Regions from separate parts of the Streptomyces crystallinus genome, predicted to be linked through region 2. Evidence: predicted binding sites of a transcription regulator. Region 2 holds the regulator's gene; the other holds the start of a gene.
What was found. The regulator HspR, encoded in region 2, represses chaperone genes until heat shock. The targets are predictions, from matches to a motif close to TTGAGNNNNNNNNNCTCAA.
Positions count from the first base shown of each region.

Region 1: lon (endopeptidase La) is a predicted target of HspR. The motif match lies at 9,625-9,643, and genes of this name have one in related genera.

Region 1 is NZ_BAAACA010000063.1:34,294-49,346, forward strand. Features, by position in the region: gene ABD236_RS32450 (nitrate- and nitrite sensing domain-containing protein) at 1-174, opposite strand, end outside; gene ABD236_RS32455 (hypothetical protein) at 552-1,343, shown strand; gene ABD236_RS32460 (MarR family winged helix-turn-helix transcriptional regulator) at 1,460-1,936, opposite strand; gene ABD236_RS32465 (M4 family metallopeptidase) at 2,046-4,829, opposite strand; gene ABD236_RS32470 (lysozyme) at 5,350-6,174, shown strand; gene ABD236_RS32475 (trypsin-like serine peptidase) at 6,264-7,055, shown strand; gene lon (endopeptidase La) at 7,191-9,602, opposite strand; gene ABD236_RS32485 (TnsA-like heteromeric transposase endonuclease subunit) at 9,896-10,561, shown strand; gene ABD236_RS32490 (Mu transposase C-terminal domain-containing protein) at 10,561-12,585, shown strand; gene ABD236_RS32495 (TniB family NTP-binding protein) at 12,582-13,670, shown strand; gene ABD236_RS32500 (hypothetical protein) at 13,670-14,827, shown strand; gene ABD236_RS32505 (hypothetical protein) at 14,824-15,053, shown strand, end outside.
Region 2 is NZ_BAAACA010000003.1:33,015-48,067, forward strand. Features, by position in the region: gene ABD236_RS01705 (vanadium-dependent haloperoxidase) at 122-1,552, shown strand; gene ABD236_RS01710 (lactonase family protein) at 1,616-2,887, shown strand; gene ABD236_RS01715 (sigma-70 family RNA polymerase sigma factor) at 2,980-3,855, opposite strand; partial or broken gene ABD236_RS01720 (hypothetical protein) at 3,984-4,295, shown strand; gene ABD236_RS01725 (hypothetical protein) at 4,316-4,456, shown strand; gene ABD236_RS01730 (hypothetical protein) at 4,450-4,707, shown strand; gene ABD236_RS01735 (heat shock protein transcriptional repressor HspR) at 4,776-5,237, opposite strand; gene dnaJ (molecular chaperone DnaJ) at 5,239-6,420, opposite strand; gene grpE (nucleotide exchange factor GrpE) at 6,466-7,107, opposite strand; gene dnaK (molecular chaperone DnaK) at 7,107-8,960, opposite strand; gene ABD236_RS01755 (FkbM family methyltransferase) at 9,240-9,992, opposite strand; gene ABD236_RS01760 (MraY family glycosyltransferase) at 9,998-11,026, opposite strand; gene ABD236_RS01765 ((Fe-S)-binding protein) at 11,281-13,548, shown strand; gene ABD236_RS01770 (Yip1 family protein) at 13,782-14,756, shown strand; gene ABD236_RS01775 (phosphoribosyltransferase) at 14,825-15,053, opposite strand, start outside.

The sequences.
Region 1 (15,053 bases), on a different contig from region 2:
GGAGGCGGTGAGCAGCGTGGGGGCGCCCGCGCCCAGGACGGTCAGGGAGACCACGGCGACGGAGGTGACCAGCCGGGTCCGTACGCGCACGGTGCGCGTGGCGGGTTCCGTGGGGGCGTGCACGGCGCCCTCGACGGTCTCGCCGTCCTTGCCCCGAGGCCGCTTGTTCTGCACCGGTGCTCTCAATCTTGACTCGTCCACCCATGAAGCCGAGGTGACGACCGGTCATGCGTCTCTTGCGCCGTTGCGACGCGTTCCCACCCCTGCACGGCTTCCGACCATTCCAGTGGTTTTGGGAAGGAGGCATGCAACATCCACTCCGCCACCCGAACGAGTGAACAACACTCGGGAGTTGGCCTTCAACTCCCGCGGAATGGCTGCCGCCGCTCGTGTGCGAGGCCGGTTGGAACTTCCGCGCGGCCTTTGGCAGGATGCCCGCCCACAGCTTCCGGAGGGCTTTCTTCCAGGGCCGCGAGCCCCGCTCCGGCCCAGTGGTCCAGGCCAATTGGCCGCTCTGGGGGCCGGGTGAAGGTGTCGTGCAGACTGGCGCCATGCGCATCGAACTCGCCACGGCCCCCGGTGACCCCGCACGCCCCAACGAGGACTGGGCCGCCACCGCGCTGCCCGCCGCCGGGCGGGGCGGGGTGCTGGTGGTGCTCGACGGGGTGACCCCGCCACCGGGGAACGGCGACTGTGTGCACGACGTGCCCTGGTACACGGCTCGGCTCGGCGGCGCGCTGACCGAACTGTCCGGTTCGCGGCGTGACATGCCGCTCACCGAGATCCTCGCCGAGTCCATCCGGCGCACCGCCGACGCCCATCGCGGCACCTGTGACCTTTCTCACCCCCGTACGCCACAGGCGACCGTGGTCCTGGCGCGGTGGGACGAGGAGGCGGTGGAGCATCTGGTGCTCTCGGACTCCGCGCTGCTCCTGGAGTCGCCGGACGGGGTGGTCCGGGCGGTCCTGGACGACCGGCTCGACCGGGTGCCGCGGTCCGTGCTGGTGTCGGACGACGTGGCCGACGCGGTGGCCCGTAACCGGGAAGGGGGGTTCTTCACCGCTGCGGCGGATCCCTCGGTGGCCGAGGTTGCGGTCTCGGGCCGTACGCCGCGGGGGGCTGTGCGTTCGCTTGCGGCGCTGACGGACGGTGCGACCCGGTGGGTCGAGATGTTTCGCGAGGGCGACTGGGGCGGGTGTCTTGCGCTCTTGGCCAAGGCGGGGCCGCAGGGGGTTATCGACCGGGTGCGGGAGCTTGAGCGGGCGGATGTCGACGCCGGTCGTACGTTTCTGCGGGGCAGTAAGACGCATGACGACGCCACCGCCGTATATGTGGAGCTTTGAGCGCGGCTACCGGTTGTCCTGGGCTGGTCGCGCCCGCGCGGCGGAGCCGCACATGTCACCGCCCCGCGCCCCTAAAAGCAGGGGGCCGTGGCGCGGCGGGATCCTCCCCGCGCCCCCTAACGGGGCGCTGCCCCCGGTTCCTGCATGTCCGCCCTCGCGTTCAGCTGGTGCAGCAGTCTGGCCAGCTCGGCGATCTCCTTGCGGTCCCAGTCCGCCAGCTTGGTGACGTACTGGGCGCGGCGGGCGTCACGGACGCGGCGGAAGCGGGCCAGGCCCTCCTCGGTGAGGCGGACCAGCGAGGCGCGGCCGTCGGCCGGGTCCGGCTCGCGGGCGACCAGGCCCAGGTCCTCCAGGGCGCGCAGCTGGCGGCTCATGGTCGCCTTGCCCACGCCGAAGTACGCGGCGAGCTCGGTGGCCCGCTGCGGGCCGCCCTCCTCCAGGCGCACGAACAGCCCGTAGGCCGCGGCCTCCAGCTCGGGATGGACCGCGCGGGCCATCTCGCCGGAGGACGCCCGGGCACGCCTCAGGAACACCGCCAGCTCGCGTTCGAGTGCGAGAAACTCCTGGTCCGGACCGTGCACATCAGCTCCCATCCCACGCTGCCTAGACGGGACAGTATTTCCCAGTCCCCCGCGGGCAGGGCCCCCGGCGGAGTGCGCCGGGGGCCCTTTGGCTCAATTCCGTGTCCTCCCGGGAGCGCGTTCAGCAGGTGCCGGCCGGCCGTTCCCGGGTGACCAGGTCCGTCCAGCCGGTGGTGCCGTCCAGCCACACGACCTGACGGCCGCCCGCGGCGGACGGGTACAGCTGTTCGCCGCGGTTGCAGGAGAGGCGCTCCTTGCGGGTGCCGTCGGCGCTGAGCTGCCACAGCTTGGGCAGGGTCTCATTGCGGTACTGGGTGTCCGGCAGCAGGGTGTTCACGGTGACCGCGTCGTCCGCCGCCGTCAGGTCGAACGGGATCAGCGCGCCCGGTCCCGACTCGGCGCTGATGTCCACCGCCCCGGTGCCGTCGAGCGCGGCGCGGCGCACCGCCAGCTGCCCCTGGTCGGCGAGGTTCTCGTCGACCAGCCAGAACACGTTCTTGCCGGTGATGCCGGTCTGGCCGACGGCCTGCGGCTCACCCAGCTGCTGGGCCAGCTTGGTGGCGCCGGTGGCGAGGTCGTACGTCTCGACACCGATCCGGTAGTCGCTCTCGCCCGGGTAGAGCTTGGCGTACGCGATCTTCCCGTTCTTCAGCGAGGGCAGCGCGGTGCCGAGCTCGTACCGCCCGCCGTCCACCCAGGTGGGCTCGCGGTCGCCGGGCTTGAGGAAGCCGACGTGCCGCCCGCCGAACGGGTCGAAGGACTCGAAGACCACCGTGCCGTTCTCGACGTGCAGGTTCTGGACGTTGGTGGACGAGGTGTAGAGCGTCTTGGTCGGGCCGCCGGCGATCGGCCGGGAGAGGATGTCGACGCTGGAGGTGCCGAACGCGGCCCACACCACCGTCTTGCCGTCGGTGGCCGGATAGACGTGGAAGCGCCCGTCATTGGGGCTGATCAGCTTGGGCGTGCCCCGGCCGTCGACGCGCCCGGCGTAGACCGAGTAGGCCTCGGTGCCGTCGTCGTTCGACTTGGACGTGGCCCACCAGCCGCCGCCCGCGGCCGTGCCCGTACCGGTGATGTTCAACTTGCCGAAGAGGCGGTCGGAGTCGACGCCGATGGCGTTCTCCCAGCCGGGCACGATGCCGTGGGCGTTGAACGACCGCTTGACGGTGTTCTGCTGCCGGGCCGTGAGCCCCATGTCCTTGGCGGCCGCGAGGACCGCGTTGCGGGCCTCGGTGTAGCCGTCCAGCGGGGTCATGTACGTGGAGAGCGCCTTGTAGACCAGCCGGTCCGCGAGGAAGGGGTCCTTCGGGTCGAGGTCCTGGCGGATGTCCCACAGGGCGCCGGAGAAGATCGTCGAGTTGAGGTGGACGCCGCCGTTGTCGGTGCCGAAGGTGACGCCCAGGTAGTCCTTGGCCGTGGTGCGGCCGTCGTTGAGGTCCCGGAAGGCGCAGGCGCGGGGCTTGCCGGAGCGGCACAGGTCCTCGCCGATGAGCCCGGCGTCCGGGTCGTCCATCTTCGCGCCGCCGGCGGTGACGTCGATGGCGTTGCCGAAGTAGTCGGCGAGCGCCTCGTTGAGGGCGCCGGACTGGCCCGCGTAGACGAGGTTCGCGGTGTTCTCGACCACGCCGTGGGTCATCTCGTGGCCGACCACGTCGAGGTCGGCGGAGAGCGTCTTGTACTGCTCGTCGCCCGCGCCGTACACCATCTTCTGGCCGTCCCAGAAGGCGTTGACGAACGGGCCGCCCGCGTAGGTGACGCCCACCAGCGAGTTGATGGCCATGCCGCGCCCGTCGAGGCTGTCGCGGCCGTGCACCTTCTTGTAGTAGTCGTAGACCTGCCCGGCCGCCCAGTGGGCGTCGACCGCACCCGCCTCGGTGGCGTCGCCGCTGTAGTCGGGGGCGGCGCTGGTGAACTCCTTGAGCCCGGCCGGCCAGCGGCCCGAGGCGTCGTCGACGTCGACCGCCCGGGCGTCCCAGGTGTGCAGGGTGTTCTTGCTGGTGGACGCCATGCGCGCGTAGTCGACCAGGCTGTACTGCCGGGCCGTCTCGTCGTAGTAGATGTCCAGCGGGACCTGGTCGCCGTTGTACTTGACGCCGGTGCCGCTGGTGCCCGGGTCGCCCTTGGCCGCAGGTGCCTGGCGGGCCTGGGGCGCGACCGTCCTCCCCGTCGCGGGCCGGTCCGCGGTGAGCGTCTTGATCAGGCTGTACTGGAGCACCGGGAAGCCCGCGCGCGCGTCCACGTACACGTCCTGGAGGACCGGCCTGCCGGTGGCGGTGTCGGTGCCGCGCACGGTGACCCGGTAGGTGAGGACGCCGGCGCCCTGGGGGACGACGACCAGGCCGCCCGCGCGCCCGGTGAGCGCGGCGGCGGCCCTGGTCTTGGCGTCCTTGGCGCTCTGGACGTCCTTCTTGCCGAGGGTGGCGCCGCCGAGACGGGCGGCGACCGAGGTGACGGCCCGGCGCACGGCGACGTCCTGGGAGACCGTGGCCTCGGTCGACGCGGTCAGCCCGGTGAAGTACTTGCCGGAGGTGCCGGTGACGACGCGCTTGCCGTCCTTCTTCTCCATCCGCACCACGTACTGGCCGCCGAGCACCTCGACCCCGTGGTGCTTCTGCTGGAGCCGCACGGTCTCGTCCGCGCCCTGCTTCAGGGTCTGTACGGGGGTGAGGTCGCGGCCGGGGTCGGCTATCCGGTAGCGGCTCTCCTTGGCGGCGAGGTGGCTGCGGGCCGCGTCGGCGGGTGCCGCCTTGGCGTCGGCGCTCTCGTGGAGGCCGTCGACGAGGGCGGGTGTCGCGGTGCCGGTGCCGGGGACGACGTCGGCGGCCGGCGCCTGCGCCGAGGGCGCGGCGTGGGCCGCCGGTACCGCGGTGGCGAGGAGCGCCGCCGCCCCGAGGAGCGCGGCCACGGACGCGCCCCGGGCCGGTGAGCCGGCCGTCCTGCTCCCCCGGGTGCTGCCTGCTCCGGCTCTGCCTGCTCTGGGCTTGTGCAAGGTCTTTCCTCCACGGGCCGTTGCGAGGTGCCCTCCGCGGGCGGCGTCGGCCGCGCGGAAGGCGGTGGCGCCGGTGGCGCCGACTGGTCATGGCCATGCAAGCCTGTGGGGGACGAACTCCTCAATGGGGCCTGTGTGTTGACATGGGGACTTTGGCGCGAACGCGACCCGGAGGACCGGGCGGGGACGCGGACGGGACACCGGGACCGGCCGATCGGCCCCCAACCGCCCACGGCTGAAAGTTACTTGCGGCCGCGCGCGGTCGGCGCAGCTGGCACCGGCCGCCGCCGCGCCGCCAGAGGCCTGGGCCAATGACAGTTCCAGAACCTCTTTCGCGTCACGGTCTACGTGCGTAGCTTTTTCCGTATGACATGTCCACAACGACATGTCGATTCCCCCCGCACGTCCCCCCACCCACGCCTTTCGGAGGCACGCAATGCCCGTGCACAGACCCGGAACGGCCCGTCGCGGCCCCCTCGCCGCGGCCGGAATCCTCCTCACGGCCCTCGCCCTCCTGCTCACCGCCCCCGGTGTCTCGGGCGCGGCCCAGACCCCCGCCCGTGGCTCCGCCACCATGGGCATGGGTGTGGCCGCCCACGACGGCACCGGCGGGCTCCCGCGCTCCACCCGAGTCGCCCAGGTAGAGGGCGTCGACACCAGCAGCCACAACGGCAACGTCGCCTGGACCACCTTGTGGAACAGCGGGGTGCGGTGGGCCTACGTCAAGGCCACCGAGGGCACGTACTACACCAACCCGTACTTCGCCCAGCAGTACAACGGCTCGTACAACGTCGGCATGATCCGGGGCGCTTACCACTTCGCCACCCCCGACACCACGAGCGGCGCGGCCCAGGCCGACTACTTCGTCGACCACGGCGGCGGCTGGTCGCGCGACGGCCGTACGCTGCCGGGCGCGCTCGACATCGAGTGGAACCCGTACGGCGCCGCCTGCTACGGCAAGTCGGCGGCCGGGATGGTCAGCTGGATCCGCGACTTCGTCAACCAGTACAAGGCCCGCACCGGCCGGGACGCGGTCATCTACACCGCCACCAGCTGGTGGACCCAGTGCACCGGCAACTCCGTCGCCTTCGGCTCCACCAACCCGCTGTGGATAGCCCGCTACAACACCGACCCGGGCGCCCTCCCGGCCGGCTGGGGCTACTACACGATGTGGCAGTACACCTCCTCCGGCCCCACGGTCGGCGACCACTCCAAGTTCAACGGGGCGTACGACCGGCTCCAGGCGCTGGCCAACGGCTAGCGGGCGAGCGGCAGGGAAGGCCCCCGGTGCGCCGACGCGCGCCGGGGGCCTCACCGTCGCCGGTCGCGTCATACGACAGGATGGTCGCCATGCGCGTGCTGCGAACGGTGGGGCGGCTGTCCGCCGCTGGGATGCTGGCCCTGGTCACGGGGTGCGGCGGGTCGGCCGCGTCGGCGCCCCAGCAGGACCGGCCCGATGAGGTGCCACCGGCGCCCGCCCCGCAGTCCTCGGCCACCGCCACCTCGGGAATTCCCTCCGTGGGCGTGCTGGTCGACGGCGACCGGCACTGGTGCACCGCCAGCGTCGTCGCCAGCCCCAAGGGCAATGTCGTGGCCACCGCCGCGCACTGCGCGGACGCCGGGTCGGCGGGCTCGATGGAGTTCGCGCCCGGCTACTCCGGCGCGGTCAAGGGCGCCACCCCGTACGGGACCTGGAAGGTCAGGGCCGTGCAGGCCGACGAGCGCTGGTCCGGGAACGGCGACGACTCCTTCGACTACGCCTTCCTGACCCTGGAGCCGGACGCCAGGGGCCGCAGTGTGCAGAGCGTGGTGGGCGCCGCCCAGCCCGACTGGGGCTCGGCGCCGCGCCGCCGGGTCACCGTCTTCGGCTACCCGGACGAGGACCACAACCCGGAGAACCGGCCCATCGCCTGCACCACCGACACCCGCCCGGACCCCGATCTGGAGAGCGACGTACGGATCGACTGCGCCGGGTTCTGGACCGGCACCAGCGGCAGCCCCTGGCTGGCGGACTACCGGGGGCCGGACCACCTGGGCCATCTCATCGGCGTGCTGAGCGGCGGCGACACGGACGTCGCCTCCACGGCGGTGCTCTTCGACGCACGGGCGCGACGGCTGTACGAACGCGCTGCGCGAGCATAGGGGTGCTTCGCCTGCGGGCCGTGGTGGGTTGCTCGCGCAGTTCCCCGCGCCCCTGACCACCTAGGGGCGCGGGGAACTGCGCGCTCAGCCCACCACGGCCCGCAGACAGACACCGAGCAAAAGGGGCACAGAGCCTTACACGGCCACCGGCACCCGCACCGCCGCCGGGGACAGCGCGATCTCCAGGACCTGGCGGACGTCGCTGACCGGGTGGACCTCCAGCTTCTCCAGGACCTCCGCGGGCACGTCGTCCAGGTCCGGCTCATTGCGCTTGGGGATCACCACCGTGGTGATGCCCGCCCGGTGCGCGGCGAGCAGCTTCTGCTTGAGGCCGCCGATCGGCAGCACCCGGCCGGTGAGCGAGACCTCGCCGGTCATCGCCACATCGGTGCGCACCAGCCGGCCGCTGAGCAGCGAGGAGAGCGCGGTGACCAGCGTGATGCCCGCGCTCGGGCCGTCCTTGGGGACCGCGCCCGCCGGAAAGTGGACGTGCACGCCCCGGTCCTTCAGGTCCGCCACCGGCAGCTCCAGCTCGGCGCCGTGCGAGCGCAGGAAGCTCAGCGCGATCTGCGCCGACTCCTTCATCACGTCGCCCAGCTGGCCGGTGAGGGTCAGACCCGCCGCGCCCGTCTCCGGGTCGGCCAGCGACGCCTCGACGAACAGGACGTCACCGCCCGCCCCGGTCACCGCGAGGCCGGTGGCCACACCGGGCACCGAGGTACGCCGCTCCGCCGGGTCCTGGGCGGACTCGGGGACGTGGTGCGGCCGGCCGATGAGCGCGCGCAGGTCGTCGGGGCCGAGGGTGGCGGGCAGTTCGCGCTCACCGGTCTCGGACTGGGCCGCGACCTTGCGCAGCAGCCGGGCGAGCGAGCGCTCCAGATTGCGCACGCCCGCCTCGCGGGTGTACTCCCCCGCCAGCTTGCGCAGGGCGCCCTCCTCCAGGACCACCTCGCCGCCGTCCAGCCCGGCCCGCTCCAGCTGGCGCGGGAGCAGGTGGTCGCGGGCGATGACGACCTTCTCGTCCTCGGTGTAGCCGTCGAGGCGCACCAGCTCCATCCGGTCGAGCAAGGCCTCCGGGATGGCCTCCAGGACGTTGGCCGTGGCCAGGAAGACGACGTCGCTCAGATCGAGCTCGACCTCCAGGTAGTGGTCGCGGAAGGTGTGGTTCTGCGCCGGGTCGAGGACTTCGAGCAGGGCCGCGGCGGGGTCGCCGCGGAAGTCGGAGCCGATCTTGTCGATCTCGTCGAGCAGCACCACCGGGTTCATCGACCCGGCCTCCTTGACCGCCCGTACGATCCGGCCGGGCAGCGCGCCCACGTACGTACGCCGGTGGCCGCGGATCTCGGCCTCGTCGCGGACGCCGCCGAGGGCGACGCGGACGAACTTGCGGCCCATGGCGTGCGCCACGCTCTCGGCGACGCTGGTCTTGCCCACGCCGGGCGGGCCGACGAGCGCGAGCACCGCGCCCCCGCGCCGCCCGCCGACCACGCCCAGGCCCCGGTCGGCCCGGCGCTTGCGGACCGCCAGGTACTCGGTGATGCGCTCCTTCACGTCCTCCAGGCCCGCGTGCTCGGCGTCGAGGACCGCCCGGGCGCCCGTGATGTCGTAGACGTCCTCCGTGCGCTCCTGCCACGGCAGTTCCAGGACGGTGTCGAGCCAGGTGCGGATCCAGGAGCCCTCCGGGGACTGGTCGCTGGAGCGCTCCAGCTTCTCGACCTCCTTGAGGGCGGCCTCGCGGACCTTCTCGGGCAGGTCGGCGGCCTCCACCCGGGCCCGGTAGTCGTCGGACTCGTCGCCCTCCGACTCGCCGTTGAGCTCCCGCAGCTCCTTGCGGACGGCGTCGAGCTGGCGGCGCAGCAGGAACTCGCGCTGCTGCTTGTCCACGCCCTCCTGGACGTCCTTGGCGATGGACTCGGCCACGTCCTGCTCGGCGAGGTGCTCGCGCAGCTGCTCGGTGGCGAGCTTGAGCCGGGCGACCGGGTCGGCGGTCTCCAGGAGCTCGACCTTCTGGGCGGTGGTGAGGAAGGGCGAGTAGCCCGAGTTGTCGGCGAGGGCCGAGACGCCCTCGATCTGCTGGACGCGGTCCACGACCTGCCAGGCGCCGCGCTTCTTGAGCCACTCGGTGGCGAGCGCCTTGTACTCCTTGACCAGTTCGGTGACCTGGCCGGGCAGGGGTGAGGGGACGGTCTCCTCGACCTGGGTGCCCTCGACCCACAGGGCGCCGCCCGGGCCGGTGGTCCCGGCGCCGATGCGGACCCGGGTGACACCGCGGATGAGCGCGCCGGGGTCGCCGTCGGAGAGCCGGCCGACCTGCTCCACGGTGCCGAGCACGCCGGTCGCGGCGTAGGCCCCGTCGATGCGCGGGACGAGCAGCACCCGGGGCTTGCCGGCCGAGGAGCCCTCGGACCGGGCGGCCGCCTGGGCGGCTTCCACCGCGGCCCGCACCTCGGTGTCGGACAGATCCAGCGGTACGACCATCCCGGGCAGCACGACCTCGTCGTCGAGCGGCAGCACAGGCAGGGTGAGCGGTGCGGACGAGTGAGCCATGATCTCCCCTTCGGCAGTCAAGTTGAGCTATGCCGACTCAATGGTTGTGAGCGCAGGAATGTTCCCCGCGAGGTGTTCGCTCTGAGCGATCACCCCTTGTATGTCCTGTAGCGGTGAACCTTGCGAGGTCCGGTTCAACGTTGCGAGGGATCTTGCGGCGTCCGGGGTGACCTTGCGAGATAGGTGCCGTTAGCTCGGCGTGGACCAGGGATTGCACGCTGTACCCGGCGGAGTGGCCGGGGCCTCCTGCCGAGGGCTTTGAGGTCGCGTACGTCGATCCGGATGGATCGGAGATCCGACGCCCGCTGTCGGACGCGTGGGCAGTGCGGTTCGAGTCCGTGCTGCCCGTACGCGGGTTCCAGTCGTACAAGGGGCAGCGGCATCTGCCGGGGCTGTGGTGGTCCTCGACGGTCGGCGGGCACATCGGGTACGAATCGTGGCTGGAGCGCGATCATGTGATGCTGCTCGACTTCGATCCGTCGGTGACCGGTCTGTCGTCCCAGCCGTTCTGGCTGTTCTGGGCCGCAGAGAACGGCAAGGGCATCTCACACGCCCCCGACTACTTCGCCCGCCGCCAGGACGGTTCGGCGATCGTGGTCGACTGCCGCCCGGCGGACCGGCGCAAGCCGCGAGATTGGGTGAAGTTCGATGCGGCTCGGAGGGCCTGTGACCTCCTGGGGTGGGACTTCCGGCTGGTCGGGACACCTGATCCGATCGTGGTCGGAAATGTGCGGTGGCTGGCGGGCTACCGGCACCCGCGGCATCGCCTGGAGCCTGTCGTCTCCACCCTGCGGGACGTGTTTGCCGAGCCTCGCCTGCTGATGGACGGCGCCGGCCTCGCGGGAGATCCGATCGCCGTGCTGCCCGTGCTGTTCCACCTGCTCTGGCAGCACGAGCTGGCGGTGGATCTGTCGGTTCCTATGCACGCCGCGTCAGTCGTCTCGCCGGAGGTGGGCTGATGCCGCTGCGAGGCGACGCCTTCGTGCTGCGAACCGGTGACTGGGTCAGCTTCGACGACACTGATCATCAGGTGGTGGCTCTGTCCGGGACCTCGGTACGACTCCGCTCCTCGGACGGCTCGGAAACCGTGGTGCTGGCCTCCTACCTGATGGCCTCCCCAGACTTCGCGGTCACCGGCGCGGACCCGCTGCCCGAACTGGAGCCGTCGGGGCTGCTGAGCACGGTTCCAGCATCCGTACTGGCCGCCGCACAGGAGTGGGAACGCCATGTGGTGGAGGTGGAGACGGGCCTGCCCTCGGACGCGGCACCCGGGTCGACCCCCCGGCCCGAATACGAGCCAGCCACCCGCTCCCTCGCCGAGCGCGACGCAGCCAAGGCGGCAGAGCTCGGTGTCGGGATCCGCACCGTCCAGGGGCGGCGTTACGCCTATGCCCGGCAAGGTCTGTGGGGATTGGTGGACCAGCGCACGACCCGGCTCGCGAACACGACGGGACGGGCCGATGCCCGGCTGGTCACGGTCATCGAGGAGGCCGTCGCCGCAGAGACTCCAGCGTCCACCGGCACCCGTTCACGGTTGATCCGCCGCGTGATCAAACAGATCGAGGAGACGCACGGTCCGGGTGTGGTGCCGATTCCGAGCCGCAGCACCCTCTACAAGCTCGTGGACCGGCTCTCCACCGGACGGCACACCTTCGGCTCGGCCGTCACCCGCCGGCAGACCGCAAACCGGCCACAGAAGCCGTTCACGCCGACCTTCGCTGCCCGACCCGGCGAACAGGTGCAGATCGATTCCACGCCGCTGGACGTGATGGTCGTGCTCGACTCCGGGCTGACGGCCCGCGCGGACCTGACGATCGCGGTCGATGTCGCCACGCGCACCATCTGCGCCGCTGTGTTGCGACCGGTGGGCACCAAGGCGGTGGATGCCTCCCTGTTGCTGGCCAAGATGCTGGTGCCCGAGCCGATGCGCCCGGGCTGGGCCGCGTCCTTGCGGATGGCGGCGTCCCGGATGCCGCACAAGCGACTGCTGGACGTGGACGCGCGCATGCAACAAGCCGCCGCGAAACCAGTGATCGTGCCGGACACGATCGTCATCGACGGGGGGAAGGTGTTCTTGTCCGACACCTTCACAAGGGCCTGCAACCGACTGGGCATCTCCGTCCAGCGCGCCCGACCCCGCACGCCCACCGACAAGGCGATCGTGGAGGCGACATTCTCCGCGATCAACACGCTGTTCTGTCAGCACCTCGCCGGCTACACAGGCCCGAACGTCTCCCGCCGCGGCGAGCGCGTCGAGGACCAGGCGGCCTGGACCATCCCCGAACTCCAGGACCTGCTGGACGAGTGGGTGCTGGCCGGATGGCAGGCCCGCCCCCACGACAGCCTGCGCGACCCCTACCGACCCAAGAAGGCGATCTCACCGAACGACGAGTACGCCTCACTGGTCGCGGCCTGCGGCTACCTGCCGCTGGTCCTGCGCGGCGAGGACTATCTGGAACTGCTGCCGGTGTCCTGGCGGGCGATCAACGACTACGGCATCCGGATCGGCTACCGGACCTACGACACCCCGGACTTGGGCCCCTTCCGACGCCAGCACTCCGGCCACACCACCAAGCGCGGGCTCTGGGAAGTGCACTACGACCCCTACGACCTCTCCCAGGTATTCGTACGCACCCCCCGAGGCTGGGTCACCGTCCCTTGGGTGCATCTCCCTCTGGTCAGCGCTCGCTTCGCTGATTTCACCTGGCAGCACGCACGGCGCCTCGCCACCGAGACGGGCCTGGACAACACCAACGAGGCTGCGGTGGCTCGGGTCCTGGACACACTTCTGCCCCGCGCCGAGCACGGCCCCGACACCCGCACCGCAAAGGTGGCCGGCCGCACACGCGCCGGAGCCGCCTCGCACCGGCCGCCCGCCCCGCGAGCCCCGGAGCCAGCACCATCCGACCGCACCACCGAACCGGCCGAGGTGATCCCGTTCGGTGTCTTCGACGCCCACGCAGAAGCCGAAAGGTGGCTATGACCAGGTCCTCCCGCGCCTCCTTCATCCCCCAGCAGGCGAGGGGGCAGGAGCCACCGCCAGACAGCCCGCTGACCACGAAGGAGGGGTGGCGCCGCTTCGTCGAGCACGAAGCGGCCCCGCCTGCGCTGCTGACCGCAGCCCAGCGGGCCGCACTGTCCCGGCAGGAGAAGCTGCACGACGACGAACGGCGCCGGAACTACCACGCCGACCTGCCGCTGGTGAACACGCCGACCATCCAAAAGGTCGTCGCCACCTCGCGGCTCCTGGTCCAGCTCAATCGGCAGCAGATCTCGGCCCGCCGGGGCGTGATCATCAGTGGCGCCTCAGGCACGGGGAAGACCACCGCGCTGTCCCAGCTCGGGCGGGCTCATGAGATCGCCGTCCGCAGGCGCCACCCGCACGACCGCTCCCGGCTCCCGGTCGTCTACGTCACCGTCCCGCCGGCCGCCACGCCGAAGATGCTCGCCATGGAGTTCGTCCGGTTCTTCGGCCTGGACTTCCCCGCCCGCTTCAACATCGCCGACGTGGTCAACGCGGTCTGCGCCACCGCCGCACACGTCCACGTCGATCTCGTCCTGGTCGACGAACTGCACAACCTGAACCTGGCCACCCGCACCGGCGCCGAAGCCTCCGACCAGCTGAAGTACTTCGCCGAAAGGCTGCCCGCCACCTTCGCCTACGCGGGCATCGACGTCGAGGCCCAGGGCCTGTTCGCAGGCACCCGCGGCCGCCAGATCGCCGGGCGGTTCACCGTCATCCCCGCCATCCCGTTCTCCTACGCCCCCGGCACGGACCGGAACGCATGGCGGTCCCTGGTCGGCACGCTGGAATCCATGCTGGGGCTCCACGACCACCAGCCGGGAAGCCTCACGGGCCTGAGCGAGTACCTCTACCACCGCTCCGGCGGCATGATCGGCAGCCTGTCACAGCTCATCCGAGGGGCCGCCGTGCTGGCCATCGAAGACGGCAGCGAGCGCATCACCGAAGACCTTCTGGAGACAGTGCCCGTCGACTTCGCCGCCGAACGCTCCGAGGCTCTCACCGCCCCCGAACGGCCCCGCTCGCGCCGGAGGCGCGTCGCCTGATGCTCACCCGCCTGCCCGACCCCGTCCCACCCGCACAGCACGAAATCGCCGCCTCCTACATCGGCCGCCTGGCTACCATCCACGGCCTCGACATCAACGCCCTCTGGCGTCGCGTCACCGAACGCGAAGCCTCCGGCGGTATGCGCCGTGTCGTCGTTCCCGAACGGCTCGCCGCCGTCACCGGCCGGACAGTTCACGCCCTCGCCGGCGCCCTGCCCGAACTGCGGACCCCACAACCCGACTGGGCCATGTTCCGCCACCAGCCACAACCCGGCTGCCACCACTGCGACAGCAAACACCCCGGCGGCAGAGTCACCAGACTCCTGCCGCACCACCGCTACGTCTGCACCCGCCACAGCGTCTGGATCGGTCCGCCCGATGCCGACCAGACCTCCGTCAGCCTGGCTGGCCTGCCAGAAATCGTCGGCGCCCAGCGCAAGCACCTGCGCATCCTGCGCCAGCACGGCTGGGCCGCCACCTACGACGCGCTGCTGACCGCCTTCACCTTCTGCGGGCATATCTGGACGGGCAAGGAACCTCCCGAAAACCCGCACCACGTCTGGCACACCTGGGACGAACGCGCCCACGTCCTCATCCCGCCCGAAACGGTCAAGAAGTCGTACAGCACCTCCCGCCTCTTCGCCGCCGTCTATCCCGAAGCCGTCAGGGTTGCCGCCCTCCTTGCCTCACCCCAGTGGAGACGCTTGGCAAGCGGCACAGCCGCCGAACGCGAAGGCTTCTACGGCGAAATCAGCAAGCGCATCGACTACCCCTACAGGAACAGCCACGACCACAGCGACGCCATCGCTCACTGGGCCGACACGGACGCATGGCGACCGCCGTCGAACCCCCTCGTCACCTTCAGACCCGGCCGCACGCAAGGCCGACTCCCCGAACGCCACCGCGGCCACGAACAGCGCCAGGAAAAGAGCGCTCTGTGGTTCAGTCGCACTCGTCGCAACGCGGGACGGAACCTGTTATTCCACAACCACCTCAAACCCGTGCTCACCCGTGCTTGGACCCCCGCCTACGAGAAGTTCGAAGGCGTGATCTGGCACAGCGCCCGCGTCGACGAACTGATGCAGACCACAACGGCACGAGAGCGCCAAAAGCTCAATCCAGCCCCGAGAGTCGCCCGTGGCACCATGCAGCCATGAACTTCGAGCTCGCTCCTCCCACCGGAGTCGGACCGCTGCACATAGGCATGCCGCGTCGGGAAGCCGACAGCGCACTCCAGTCGATGCGCGAGCCCACAGTTGTCTCGCCGTCCGACCGCCCGGGGCAGCACATCTTCCGACCGAGCGGCCTGATGATCAGCATTGGATGCATGCGCGACCGCCTGGAATCGGTGGAGTTCGGACGCCCGGCCAACTCGTCGGACGC
Region 2 (15,053 bases):
ACGGGGCGACGGGTCTGCCGCTTCGTGTTGCCCTGGCGCATTGTCCATCCGACGCGCCACAGCATTTCCCGCCGGCGTCACCACCAGCACGCCGGGGGGTATCGCGAAGGGAACATCACCAGTGGATCAGATCCTGTTCTGGAACGCGGTCGCCCTGGAGGCCGACCGCACCACCCACACCACGGGCGCCCCCGCCGAGAGCGGCTCACGGGGGCCCTGCGGCGCCACCCGCTCGCTGGCGATGGTGCATCTCGCCATGCACGACGCCTACTACGGCATCCACCCCGGCCACGACTGCTACCTGGGCTCCGCACTGCCCCAGGCACCGGTCGGCGCCTCCTCCGACGCGGCGGTCGCCGCCGCCGCGCACGCCACGCTCAACGCGCTCTACCCGACCCAGAAGGACTACTTCAACTCCCAGCACCGGGCCGCCGGGCTCCCGGCTGGCCAGGGCACCAGCGACGGCCACGCCTTCGGCCTGAAGGTCGCGGGCGCCCTCCAGTCGCTGCGGCACGGCGACCCCGGCCTCGGCGACGACGGCTATGTCTACTCCGTCGACCGCCCGCACCACCGGCCCGACCCCGTCGACCCGGGCCAGACCGCGTACGCGGCCTACTACGGCGCCCGCTCCCACCTCTTCGCGGCCACCACCCGCCACCACCTCGACGCCCCGCCGCAGCCGGGCACCCCGCGCTACCAGGCGGCGCTGCGCCAGGTGCGCGCCAAGGGCATCGCCACGCACCTGATGGGCGCGCTGCCCCAGGACCTGCGCGCGGGCCTGCGCTCCCAGCAGGAGACCGCCGTGGGCACGTTCTGGGCGTACGACGGGGTCGTCGGCCTGGGCACGCCGCCCCGGCTCTACAACCAGATCGTCCGCAAGGTCGCCCAGGCCCAGAACAACGACACCGGCCAGAACGCCCGGCTGTTCGCCCTGGCCAACGCGGCCATGGCGGACGCGGCCATCCTGGCCTGGTACGACAAGTACTTCTACGACCTGTGGCGGCCGGTCGTCGGCATCCGTGAGCAGGACATCTCCTCGGGCCCGGCCGGCAGAGGCACGGCGGCGCTGGGCACCGACGCCGACCCCGAGTGGCTGCCGCTGGGCGCGCCCAACTCCAACAACCCGGGCGGCAAGGTCAACAGGACGCCCTCGTTCCCCTCCTACCCGTCCGGCCACGCCACCCTCGGCGCCGCCGCCTTCCAGTCGGTACGGCAGTTCTACCGCCACGGGAATTACGGCCCCGACCAGCTCGCGGACGGTCTGGAATTCGTGTCCGACGAGCTGAATGGCACCACCACCGACACAAACGGGATCGCCCGGACCCGAGTCGTCCGCACCTTCCCCGGCGGGCTCTGGGAAATGATCCGCGAGAACAGCCTCAGCCGGGTTTTCCTCGGCGTGCACTGGAATTACGACGGCTGGGTCCCGAACGCCTCGGGCGACATGGACCTGAGTCTCAACATCGGCGGTGTCCGGCTCGGACTCGACATCGCGAACGACATCGCCCGGCACGGTCTGCGCGCCTCCCGCGCGGCCGGCCCCGCGGCCTAGGGCCACACGCCGATGCATCTGTTGTTCCGCGGCCGCAAGCCGCATTCCGCAAAGGAATTCACCGTGGAAACGAATGAGACCACCGACGCCGTGACCGAGGCCGTGACCGAGCCCGGATCCGGCCACCCCGGCGACAACCCGCCCCCGGCCACGTCCCGGCGCGGCGGCTTCGTCTATGTGATGAGCAACCAGGAGACCGGCAACTCGGTGACGGTCTTCACCCGTGACGTCTACGGCAACCTGACCCGCAAGGGCACCTACCCCACCGGCGGCCTCGGCGTTGGCCGCAGTTACGACCTGGAGGACACCTCCGACCCGCTGGTCTCGCAGGGCTCGCTGATCGCCAGTGAGGACCAGCGGTTCCTGTTCGGCGTCGACTCCGGCAGCGACGAGGTCTCCTCGCTCGCCGTCGAGGGCGAGCGGCTGCGGCTGGTCAGCCGGGTCGCCACCGGCGGCGTCCGCCCGGTCAGCCTGGCCGTGCACGGCGGCCTGCTGTACGCCGTGAACGCCACCGACGGCTCGATCTCCGGCTTCCAGATCGGCGACGACGGCACCCTCACCGCCATCGAGGGCTCCCACCGGTCCCTGATCGGCGGCGCGGCGGCCGGGCCCTCGCAGATCCAGTTCACGCCCGACGGCACCCAGTTGATCGTCACCGAGCGGCAGACCAATGTCATCGACGTCTTCCCCGTCGACGCGTACGGCAGGGCGGGCGAGCCGGTGCGCAACCAGTCGGCCGGCCTCGCCCCCTTCACCGCCACCTTCCACGGCGACGTGCTGATGGTGACCGAGATCATCGGCGCCCCCGGCTTCCTGGGCTCCATGTCCACGTACCACGTCAACCGCGACGGCACCCTCCAGGTGATCAGCGCCGCGGTGACCACCACGGAGCTCACCACCTGCTGGACGGCGAACAGCGTCCTCGACCCGGGCGTCGTGTACGTGGCGAACGCGCAGAGCGGTTCGATCGGCGCCTTCCGCATCGACGAGCAGGGCGCCATCACCCTCTTCCCGGCGGACGGCCACCTCGCCGTCACCCGCAACTCGCACGCCACCCAGGACATGGCGATCACCAACGACGGCCTGTACATGTACGTGCTCACCGCCGGGATCGACGAGAAGATCGCCGACCCGCGGCTGCCCACGTACGTGGAGGGCACGCCGTACTGCGACAAGATGTCCATCAGCGCGTACCGCATCGAGGCGAACGCGGGTCTGACCACCCTGAAGGGCTTCGGCGTGGCCGACGACCCGCCGCGGGTGGTGAGCCCCGGGGTCCTGGCCCCCAGCGCGGGCGGGCTCGCGCCCGGGTCGGAGGGCATCGTGGCGTTCTGACCCGCTCAGGTCGCGGATGCGGCTGCGGGCCGGACGAGAGCAGGGGCCCACGGCCGTCCCGCGAACGCCGGCCGTGGGCCCCCTCGTACGCCCTACGCGGCCAGGACCGCCAGGTCCAGCCGCCGCAGCCGGTCCGGGTCGGCCCGCAGCGTGATCTCGGTGATCCGGCCGCCCGCCAGCGAGAACCCGATGACCACCTTGAGCTCGCCGCCGGGGGCCCACACCGCGCCCACCGTCCCCTCCACCAGCGCCAGTTGGGCGAACTGTGCCCGCCCCTTGAACGTGCCGGCCACCGCCAGCGCCCCCCGGACCTCCCCCATCGCCCCGACCTCCACCGTCGCCCGATCGGCCCGGACCACCACGTCCGGGTCGAGCAGGGCGAGCAGCGCGTCGAAGTCGCCCGCCCGCGAGGCGGCGAAGAACGCGTCGACGACCTCCCGCTGGCGCGCCAGATCCGCGTCCGGCACCGGCGCGGACTCCTGCACCCGGCGCCGCGCCCGGCTGGCCAGCTGGCGGGTGGCCACCACCGACCGCCCCACCACGGGAGCGATCTCGTCGAACGGCACCATGAACATGTCGTGCAGCACGAAGGCGATCCGCTCGGCGGGCGCCAGGGTGTTCAGCACGATCAGCATCGCCAGCCCCACCGAGTCCACGAGCAGCACCTCGTGCTCCGGGTCGCCGGGCTCCTCGTGCTCGCGCGCACGCACCGGCACGGGCTCGTCGTACAGCAGCTCACGCCGTGAGTCGCGGGAGCGCAACATGTCCAGACAGACCCGTCCCACGACGGTGGTGAGCCAGCCGCCGAGGTTCTTCACGCAGCCGGCGTCGGTGCGGCTGAGACGCAGCCACGCCTCCTGGACGGCGTCGTCCGCCTCGTTGAGGTTGCCGAGTATCCGGTAGGCGACGGCCCGCAAGTGGGTCCGGTTGGCTTCGAACCGCTCGGCCAGCCGTTCGCCCTCGTCCACGTTCACGGTCACTTCTTCCCCTGCCTCACCCGTAGAGGTGACACCGACTGTATCCGCTGACCCGCCCCCCGGGTACGCCCACTCGACCCTCAACAGCGTGATGGATCAGGCCATTTGACGGAGGCAGCATGCCCCGACCACCCGTATCACCCGCCCCCGGCGCCGCCCGGGTCGACGCGGCCCGCGCCCAGCGCCTGGAGGCGCTCGGCCGCGCCTGGGCCTTCGAGCTGGGCGGCGAGCTCTTCGAGCTGCCCCGGGAACTCACCCGGGAGAGCGCCCGCGGGCTGCGCGCCCTCGGCGGCGACGACCTGCGCGCCTCCCTCGAACTCCTCCTCGGCGAGGCCCAGTCCGCACGCCTTCGCCGCCATCGCCCCACGCCGCCCGACATCGAGGCGGTCCTCGCTTCCTGGGGCCGGGACACCGGGCTCGGCCTGGGGGAAGGCTGCGCCTCGGCGCGTACGTGGAGGACAACGCCGAGGCGCTCGAAGCCGCGCTGCTGCGCCACTACGGCGTGGACCTCCTCGACTGGTACCGCGGCCGGCTCTCCTCCCGCCGCCTCGCGGTGCTGATCAGACATCTACCGAAGGAGCCGTCATGGTGAGCAGCGGCCAGGCAGAAGGGGTCGCCATCGAGCTGGAACGGCTGCGCCGGTCGGTGGAGGTCGGCTTCGCCACCACCCGGGGCGATCTGGCGCTGCTGCTCCAGCGCGCCGACCAGACCGACAAGACCCTCTCCGAGCACGACGACCGCCTGGACGCGCTGGAGCGCGCCCGCTGGCCGCTGCCCGCGATCGCCGCCCTGACCTCCTGCGCCGCCCTCGCGGTGAGCGTCTGGCAGGGCACGGGCCACTGAGAGCCTGTCGTGGAACGCGAAAAGGGCCCGCACTCCCTCACGGGGTGCGGGCCCTTTTCGCGTAGGGACTACTCCGACGGCCGCTTGGGCCGCCACACCACCAGGGCGCTGGTCTGCTGCACGTCCTGGTAGGGCACCAGATCGCGCCGGTACGACGCGTGGACCTGGGCCTCGCGCTGCCGCATCGCGGCCGCCGCCCCGTCCACCGCCGCCGAGAGCTCGGCGACGCGCTGCTGGAGCGCGGCCACCTGGTTCTCCAGCTCGATGATGCGCTTGATGCCGGCCAGGTTGATGCCCTCGTCCTGCGACAGCGTCTGCACCGTACGGAGCAGTTCGATGTCGCGGGCCGAGTAGCGCCGGCCGCGCCCGGCCGTGCGGTCGGGCGAGACCAGGCCGAGGCGGTCGTACTGGCGCAGGGTCTGCGGATGCAGCCCGGAGAGCTGAGCGGCGACCGAAATGACGTACACCGGCGATTCGTCGGTCAGTTCGTACGGCTGTGACATGTCGAAGCGTCGTCGTCGGCCGTCCATCTCATGCTCCCTTCGCGGCCTGGAACAGTTCTGCCCGCGGATCGTCGTCCGCAGTCGCCTCGCGGAACGCCTCCAGGGCTTCGCGTGCCTTGTCGCCGAGGTCCTTGGGCACCATGACCTCCACGGTGACCAGCAGGTCGCCGCGGGAGCCGTCCTTGCGGACCGCGCCCTTGCCCCGGGCCCGCATCGTACGGCCGTTGGGCGTGCCCGCGGGGAGCTTCAGGGTGACCGGGGGCCCGCCGAGGGTGGGCACCTTGACCTCGCCGCCGAGCGTCGCCTCCACGAAGGTGACGGGCACGGTGACGGTGAGGTTGTCGTCCTTGCGGCCGAAGACCGGGTGGCTGTCGACGTGCACGACCACATAGAGGTCGCCCGCGGGTCCGCCCCGCTCGCCCGCCGCTCCCTTGCCGCGCAGCCGGATCCGCTGGCCGTCGAAGACGCCCGCCGGAATCCTGACCTGCATGGTCCGCGACGACTTGGCCCGCCCGCTGCCCTTGCAGACCTCGCACGGGTTCTCCGCGATCAGACCGCGGCCCTTGCAGTCCACGCACGGGTCGGTGAGCGAGAAGCCGCCGCCGGTGCCGCGCGAGACCTGGCCGGTGCCGACGCAGGTCGGGCACACCCGGGGCGTGCCGTTCTTGTCGCCGGTGCCCGAACAGGCCTTGCAGGGGGCCTGGCTGGAGAGCCGGATCGGGACCGTGGCCCCGTCGACCGCCTCGGTGAAGCTGAGCGTCACCTCGGACTCCAGGTCCTGGCCGCGGCGCGGCTGGGTCCGGGTGCCCGGGCCCGCGCCGCCCCGGTTGAAGAGGCCGCCGAAGACGTCGCCCAGGCCGCCGCCGAAGCCGCCACCGCCGCCCGCCCCGGCCTGGGCGCCTCCGAAGAGGTCGCCCAGGTCGAAGTTGAAGCTGCCGCCGCCGGCGCCCGGACCGGCCCGGAAGCCGCCGTTGCCGAAGAGGGCGCGCGCCTCGTCGTACTCCTTGCGCTTCTTGGGGTCACCGAGGATGTCGTTCGCCTCGGAGACCTCCTTGAAGCGCTCCTCCGCCTTGGCGTCGCCCTTGTTGGCGTCCGGGTGGAACTCGCGGGCGAGCTTGCGGTACGCCTTCTTGATCTCGGCCTCGGTGGCGTCCTTGGGGACGCCGAGGACCTTGTAGTAGTCCTTCTCGACGAAGTCCTTCGTGCTCATCGACGTCCCTCCTTCCGGACGGTCACTTCATCCCCGGCCGCCGCGTCAGCCCTTGTCCGGGCCACCGCTCTCCTCGTCGGCCTTGCCTTCCTTGCCCTCCTTCGCCGCGCCCGGCTGGGGCTCGGCGACCGCGACCCGCGCGGGGCGGATCGTGCGCTCGCCGATCCGGTACCCGGGCTGGAGGATCGCGACGCAGGTCGTCTCGGTGACGTCCGGCGCGTAGCTGTGCATCAGGGCCTCGTGGACCGTCGGGTCGAAGGGCTCGCCCTCCTTGCCGAACTGCTGGAGGCCCATCTTCGCGGCGACCGTCTCCAGCGACTCGGCCACCGACTTGAAGCCACCGGTCAGCTCGCCGTGCTCACGGGCCCGGCCGATGTCGTCGAGCACGGGCAGCAGCTCGGTCAGCAGACCCGCGACGGCGATCTCCTTGACCGTGACCCGGTCCCGCTCCACCCGGCGGCGGTAGTTCTGGTACTCGGCCTGGAGGCGCTGGAGGTCCGTCGTGCGCTCGCCGAGCGCGGTCTGGGCCTGGTCCAGCTGGGCCTGCAGGGCGATTTCCTTGGCAGCGTCCCCGGCCGGGGCCGCCTTCGCCTCCTCGGAGGTGTCGGCGGCCTTCGGCTCGGCGTCTTCCTGTGCGCCGGAGGGGACGTCGGGCTTCTCCTCGAAGCCCGGGGTCTCCTCAGACATCAGGCCGCGCCACCCTTCGCGTCGCCCGGCTTCTCGTCGTCGACGATCTCGGCGTCGACCACGTCGTCCTCGGGCTTGGCCTGGGCGCCCTCGGCGCCGGGAGCGGCACCCTGGGCGGCCTGGGCGTCGGCGTACATCGCCTGGCCGAGCTTCTGGGAGACGGCCGCGAGCTTCTCCGTCGCGGTACGGATCTCCGCGGTGTCCTCGCCCTTCAGCTTCTCCTTGAGCTCGGTGACCGCGGTCTCGACCTCGGTCTTGACCTCGCCCGGGACCTTGTCCTCGTTGTCCTTGAGGAACTTCTCGGTCTGGTAGACGAGCTGCTCGCCCTGGTTGCGGGACTCGGCGGCCTCGCGGCGGCGGTGGTCCTCCTCCGCGTACTGCTCGGCCTCCTCGCGCATGCGGTTGACCTCGTCCTTCGGCAGCGAGGAGCCGCCGGTGACGGTCATCTTCTGCTCCTTGCCCGTGCCCAGGTCCTTCGCGGTCACGTGCATGATGCCGTTGGCGTCGATGTCGAAGGCGACCTCGATCTGCGGGACGCCGCGGGGCGCCGGCGGCAGACCGGTCAGCTCGAACATGCCGAGCTTCTTGTTGTACGCCGCGATCTCGCGCTCGCCCTGGTAGACCTGGATCTGGACGGAGGGCTGGTTGTCCTCGGCGGTGGTGAAGATCTCCGACCGCTTGGTCGGGATCGTCGTGTTCCGCTCGATGAGCTTCGTCATGATGCCGCCCTTGGTCTCGATACCCAGGGACAGCGGGGTCACGTCGAGGAGCAGGACGTCCTTGACCTCACCCTTGAGGACACCGGCCTGGAGGGCGGCGCCGATGGCGACGACCTCGTCCGGGTTGACGCCCTTGTTGGCGTCCTTGCCGCCGGTCAGCTCGCGCACGAGCTCGGCGACGGCCGGCATACGGGTGGAGCCACCGACGAGAACGACGTGGTCGATCTCGGAGAGCTGGATGCCCGCGTCCTTGATGACGTTGTGGAACGGGTGCTTGCAGCGCTCCAGGAGGTCCGCGGTCAGCTGCTGGAACTGGGCGCGGGTCAGCTTCTCGTCCAGGTGCAGCGGGCCCTCGGCGGACGCCGTGATGTACGGCAGGTTGATCGAGGTCTCGGTGGACGAGGACAGCTCGATCTTCGCCTTCTCGGCGGCCTCGCGCAGGCGCTGGAGCGCCATCTTGTCCTTGCTCAGGTCCACGCCGTGGCCGGACTGGAACTGCTTGACCAGGTAGTCGACGACGCGCTGGTCCCAGTCGTCACCACCGAGGTGGTTGTCACCGTTGGTGGCCTTCACCTCGACGACGCCGTCACCGATCTCCAGGAGCGACACGTCGAAGGTGCCGCCGCCGAGGTCGAAGACGAGAATGGTCTGGTCGTCCTTGTCGAGGCCGTACGCCAGGGCGGCGGCGGTCGGCTCGTTGACAATACGCAGGACGTTGAGGCCCGCGATCTCACCGGCCTCCTTGGTCGCCTGACGCTCGGAGTCGTTGAAGTACGCCGGGACGGTGATGACCGCGTCGGTCACCTTCTCGCCCAGGTACGCCTCGGCGTCGCGCTTCAGCTTCTGCAGGATGAAGGCGCTCATCTGCTGCGGGTTGAAGGTCTTGCCGTCGAGGTCGATCTTCCAGTCGGTGCCCATGTGGCGCTTGACCGAGCGGATGGTCCGGTCGACGTTGGTGACGGCCTGCCGCTTGGCGACCTCACCGACGAGGACCTCGCCGTTCTTGGCGAAGGCGACGACGGACGGCGTGGTCCTGGCGCCCTCTGCGTTGGTGATGACGGTGGGCTCGCCGCCTTCGAGAACGCTGACGACGGAGTTAGTCGTGCCCAGGTCGATGCCGACCGCACGTGCCATTTTGATTCCTCCAACTGACATCTTGAGTGGAACTGACTCAAGGATGCATGACGAGTTCCTCCCGGTCAACAGAGCTGAGTCACCCGGGCTCAACTTTCATGGTGCCCGGACTGTCCCTGCACCCCGGTGGCCGTTGCTCGCGCAGTTCCCCGCGCCCCTGAAGCGCCCCTGCGGGGCGATCAGTCGGCTGGCCGAGGCGGCTGGCTCAGCCACGGACTACCTAGGGGCGCGGGGAACTGCGCGACCAGCCACCCACACAGCCGCAGACGAAGGCCGGGCCTAGTCCTCCCGCAGGAGTACCAGTTCGCACTGCAACAGGCGCCCGTCCCGGGGGTCCGTCAACCCCGGGCGGACCGACATCAGCGTCAGGCCCAGTTCGCCCCGCGCACACGCCAGCACGTCGTCGAAGCCCGCCCCGCCCTCGTACAGCGGCACCAGCGACGCCCCCGCCTGAAGCCCCACGATCTCGTCCGCGAAGGCCCCCGCCCCCCGCAGCACCTCCCGCTCGTACCCCTGCACGGCCAGCCGCAAAAAGACCCGCTCGCCGGGCGCCGTGACCCCCTCCCACAGGGCGTCCAGGCGCTGCGCCTCCACACTGCGCGTCCCGGTGTACGCCGCGTGCGGCGCCGCCGCGAGGTGCCGCGGCAGCATGGGCAGCGCCGAGCTGCTCACCCCCGCGTCGCCCGCGATGTTCAGCGTCAGCGGCCCGGCCCGCTCGCCGAGCGCGTACGGCAGCACCGACCAGAAGGGGTCCTCCGCGGCCCGCAGCCGCAGCTCGGCGCGCGGCTCGCGCAGCGGCTCGAAGGAGACGATACGCCCCTCGTAGCCGCAGCGCCGCAGCAAGGACCCGTACGCCCCGCCGTACGCGCCCACGTCCAGCACGAGGTCGATCTCGTACCGCCGCAGCAGCCGCACCAGACGCGACCCGTCGTCGTCGGGGAGCCGGCCGCCGGGCGCGCCGAGCGGGCGGACGATGCGGCGCAGGGCCGTACGGGCGCGGTCGCCCACGGCGGCGGTCATGGCGGCGGTCATGGCGGTCACGCCGGTGCTCCTTCACGCGCGGCCCCGGGGGCCGGTCGGGTACGCAGGGCCTCGTCGCCGTACACCGGCACCCGCAGCAGCAGCACCACCGCGACCGCCGCGCCCAGCACGAGCGGCAGCACGGCGGGCGGGGCGAGGCGGCCGTCGTGGACGAGCAGCGAGACCACCGTCCCGGCGAGCGCGGCGAGCCCGAGGACGACCGCCGTGCCCTGCACGGTCAGCCCGCTCAGCCGCAGCCGGTGCGCGATGTGGTCGGCGGCGCCGTCGCCCAGCGCCCGCCCGGCGCGCCGGCGCGAGAGGAGGACCAGGGCCGCGTCGGCCAGCACCACGGCGGTCAGGGCGAACAGCGAGGCGCCGGCCCGGACCGGGTCGGCCTCGGTGTGGACGAGCACGGCGGCCGAGGCGAGCAGGAACCCGGTGAAGAGCGAGCCGCAGTGGCCGAGGACGATCCGGGCGGGGTGCCAGTTGTGCAGCAGGAACCCGGTGAGCGAGGCGGCCAGGACGCTCAGCAGCAGGGCGAGCCCCGGCAGCGCGTCCGCGATGGCGCAGACGGAGAGCCCGAGCGCGGTGACCCCGGCGACCGTCCCCATCGCCCCGTCGGAGGCGTCCAGGAGGCTGAAGGCGTTGGTGACCAGCACGATCCAGACGACGGCGAGCGCCCCCGGCCCGGGCGAGAGCCCGGACGCCAGGGCGACCACCACGGTGGCGGCGGCGGTCTGCACCCCGATACGCACCCGCGCCCCCAGCGGTCGCAGGTCCCCGGCGAGACCGAGCAGCGCCACGGCCCCGGCGGCGCCGAGCAGCGGCCCCACCCCGTCCCCGAGGGGGGCGAGCCCGAGCACCGGCCCGGCCCCGACCGCGGTGAGCGTGCCCACCGCGACCGCGATCCCGCCGAGGTGCGGGGTGCGGGCGGGGCGCGTGCCCCGGTCGGCGGCCCCGGCGCGCAGAACGGCCGCGCGTACCACCGCGGCCAGCAGGGCGGTGCAGAGCAGGGCGGCGACGGCGGCCGTGAGCCCGGAGATCATGCGAACCAAGTTAGATTGTTATGTCCGTGTATGGGCTGAATAACACGATGGACATTTCAAAAGTGCCGAACCCTGTCCGACACTGGTCCCCCAGGCCGGCCGGCGACCCCGCCGCCGGCCCGGTCACTGAGGGCCGCCTGAGCGACACAGATCACCGCGTGCGCGGCTACATCGCCGTCGCATAAATGGGTACGCTCAGACGAGCTCGATAAGTTACTGCTTAGTAATCCCTGGCAGGCCCGAGGAGCCCCCACATGCAACTCGCCGCGATCGTCGTGTCGCTGGTCCTAATCGCGGTCGGCGTAGCGCTGTTCGGCCGTGCGATCTGGCAGATCTACCAGTTCATCCGGCTCGGCCAGCCGGTGCCCGCGGGCACCCGCACCGACGAACCCGTGCAGCGCACCGTGACCGTGGTCAAGGAGTTCCTCGGCCACACCCGGATGAACCGCTGGGGCATCGTCGGCGTCGCGCACTGGTTCGTGGCGGTGGGCTTCTTCTCGCTGCTGCTGACGATCGTGAACGCGGTGGGCCAGCTCTTCCAGGCCGACTGGCTGATCCCGGTCATCGGTGACTGGCTGCCGTACGAGATCTTCGTCGAGTTCCTCGGCCTGATGACGACGCTCGGCATCCTGACGCTGATCATCGTCCGCCAGCTGAGCAAGGCCGACAAGCCGGGCCGCAAGTCCCGGTTCGCGGGCTCCAACACCGGCCAGGCCTACTTCGTCGAGACGATCATCCTCATCGTCGGCGTCTGCATCATGACGCTGCGCGCCCTGGAGGGCGTCCAGCACCACGTGGACAGCTACGAGCCCGGGTTCTTCGCCTCGTACCCGCTGATCCTGGCCCTCAAGGGCCTGAGCCTGACGACCATCCAGAACATCACCTACGCGGTCGCGGGCCTCAAGATCGCCGCCTCGTTCATCTGGATGATCACGGTCTCCCTCAAGACCGACATGGGCGTGGCCTGGCACCGCTTCCTCGGCTTCCCCAACATCTGGTTCAAGCGCGAGGCGGACGGCTCCACGGCGCTGGGCGCGCTCCAGCCGATGACGTCGGGCGGCAAGGCGATCGACTTCGAGGAGCCGGGCGACGACGACGTCTACGGCGTCTCCCAGATCGAGCACTTCTCCTGGAAGGGCATCCTCGACTTCTCCACCTGCACCGAGTGCGGCCGCTGCCAGTCGCAGTGCCCGGCCTGGAACACGGGCAAGCCGCTCTCGCCGAAGCTCCTCATCATGTCGCTGCGCGACCACGCGCACGCCAAGGCGCCGTATCTGCTCGCGGGCGGCGGCAAGGACATGGAGGGCAACGAGAAGGCGACGCCGGAGCAGCTGGCGAACGTCCCGGCCGCGGCCCTCGCCGAGGCCGAGCGCCCCCTCATCGGCACCGTCGAAGAGAACGGCGTCATCGACCCGGACGTCCTGTGGTCCTGCACCACCTGCGGCGCCTGTGTCGAGCAGTGCCCGGTCGACATCGAGCACATCGACCACATCGTCGACATGCGCCGCTACCAGGTGATGATCGAGTCCGCGTTCCCGTCCGAGGCGGGCACGATGCTCAAGAACCTGGAGAAGAAGGGCAACCCCTGGGGTCTTGCCAAGAAGCAGCGCGTCGAGTGGACCAAGGAGGTCGACTTCGAGGTCCCGATCGTGGGCAAGGACGTCGAGGACCTGTCCGAGGTCGACTACCTCTACTGGGTCGGCTGCGCCGGCGCCCTGGAGGACCGCGCCAAGAAGACCACCAAGGCCTTCGCGGAGCTGCTGCACATGGCGGGCGTCAAGTTCGCGATCATGGGCGGCGACGAGAAGTGCACCGGCGACTCCCCGCGCCGCCTGGGCAACGAGCCGCTGTTCCAGCAGCTCGGCCAGGAGAACGTGGCGATGCTGAACATGGCGTTCGGCGAGGACGACGAAGACGCTTCGACCAAGAAGCCCAAGTCGTCGAAGAAGATCGTCGCGACCTGCCCGCACTGCTTCAACACCATCGCCAACGAGTACCCGCAGCTCGGCGGCGAGTACGAGGTCATCCACCACACCCAGCTGCTCCAGCACCTCGTGGACGAGGGCAAGCTGATCCCGGTGACCCCGGTGGAGGGCCTGATCACCTACCACGACCCGTGCTACCTCGGCCGCCACAACAAGGTCTACACGCCCCCGCGCGAGATCATCGCCAAGGTGCCGGGCCTGCGCAACGAGGAGATGCACCGCCACAAGGAGCGCGGCTTCTGCTGTGGCGCGGGCGGCGCGCGGATGTGGATGGAGGAGCGGATCGGCAAGCGCATCAACAACGAGCGCGTCGACGAGGCCCTCTCCCTCAACCCCGACATCGTCTCCACGGCCTGCCCGTTCTGCCTGGTCATGCTGACCGACTCGGTCAACGGCAAGAAGAACGACGGCCAGGCGAAGGAGTCCGTCCAGGTGGTGGACGTGGCTCAGCTGCTGCTCGAGTCGGTGAAGACGCCGGGTGACCCGACGCCGTCGCAGGAGGCGGAGTCGACTCCGGAGCCGGAGCCGGTGAAGTAAGGGCTGACGCCCGCGGACCGCACAGCGGCCGGTTCTGCCTCGGGCAGGACCGGCCGCTGTCGTGTACGAGGGGTGAGGGACGCGGGGTGAGGGGGCGGGCCTCCGGGCCGGGGCCGGGACCCCTCCGGGACGCTTCTCCCGGCCCCCTAGGGGATGTCACAGCTCAGCCGCAAACCCGCCCCTTTCCCCCCACCCCGGCTTGGCGCCCCGTCAGAACAGGTACGTTCGAAAGCGTGGCAGGATTCAGGATGGGGCGAGGCCGGGACGACCGAGGCCCGCGACGGCAACCGCGGCAGGGGCAGGCGCACGGCCAGGGGCAGGCGCACGGCCACGGGCAGGCGCACGGCCAGGGACAGCAGTGGCCGAGCGCCCAGCAGCAGCGCGCACAGCAGCAGTACGGGTACGGGCAGCAGCAGCCGTACCCACATCAGGGCGAGCCGGAGTACTTCGGCGACCCGTACGGCGGCCAGGGCGCGCCACAGGGACACGGCGGCGGCCAGGGCTACGGCGACGGCTACGGCCAGGGCCAGGGCATGCCGCAGGGCTACGCGCCCGCCCAGGACCCGTACGCCAACAACCCCGGCCACACCCAGGCGTTCCGGATAGACGAGGACCCGTACGGCCAGGGCGCGACCTATCGCGCCGGCGCGGCGGCGCCGCCGTCCGGCCCCCGGCTGCGCTGGAAGGAACTGCTCAACGGCATCGTGATGCGGCCGGGACCGACGTTCTGGCAGATGCGCGACTACCCCGTCTGGGGCCCCGCGCTGACCATCACGTTCCTCTACGGTCTGCTGGCGGTCTTCGGCTTCGACAAGGCCCGCGAGGACGTCATCAACACGACGCTCAGCAAGGCCGTCCCGGTGGTGCTCATCACCGGTCTGGTCTTCGTGGTCGGCGGCTTGATCCTCGGCGCGGTCACCCACACGATGGCGCGCCAGCTCGGCGGTGACGGCTCCTGGCAGCCGACGGTCGGCCTCTCCATGCTGATCATGTCCCTCACGGACGGGCCACGGCTGCTGCTCGCCCTGTTCCTGGGCGGCGACAACGGCCTGGTCCAGGTGGTCGGCTGGGCGACCTGGCTGGCGGCGGGCGCGCTGTTCACGTCGATGGTGAGCAAGTCGCACGACCTGGCCTGGCCGAGGGCACTGGGCGCGAGCGCGATCCAGCTGGTGGCGCTGCTGAGCCTGATCAAGCTGGGCACGATCTAGCGGGTACGCGGAAGGGGCCGGGGGTTCAGCCGAACCCCGGGCCCCTTCACGTACGTACGGCTGCCTGCCTACGCGTCCAGGACCTGGCCCTCACGCCGGACCACGGGCGGCTCCACGCTCCACGGGAAGTTGATCCACTCGTCGGTGCGCTTCCAGACGTACTCGCACTTCACCAGCGAGTGCGACTTCTCGTAGATGACGGCGCTGCGGACCTCGGCGACGTGGTCGACGCAGAAGTCGTGGACGAGCTTGAGGGTCTTGCCGGTGTCGGCGACGTCGTCCGTGATCAGGACCTTC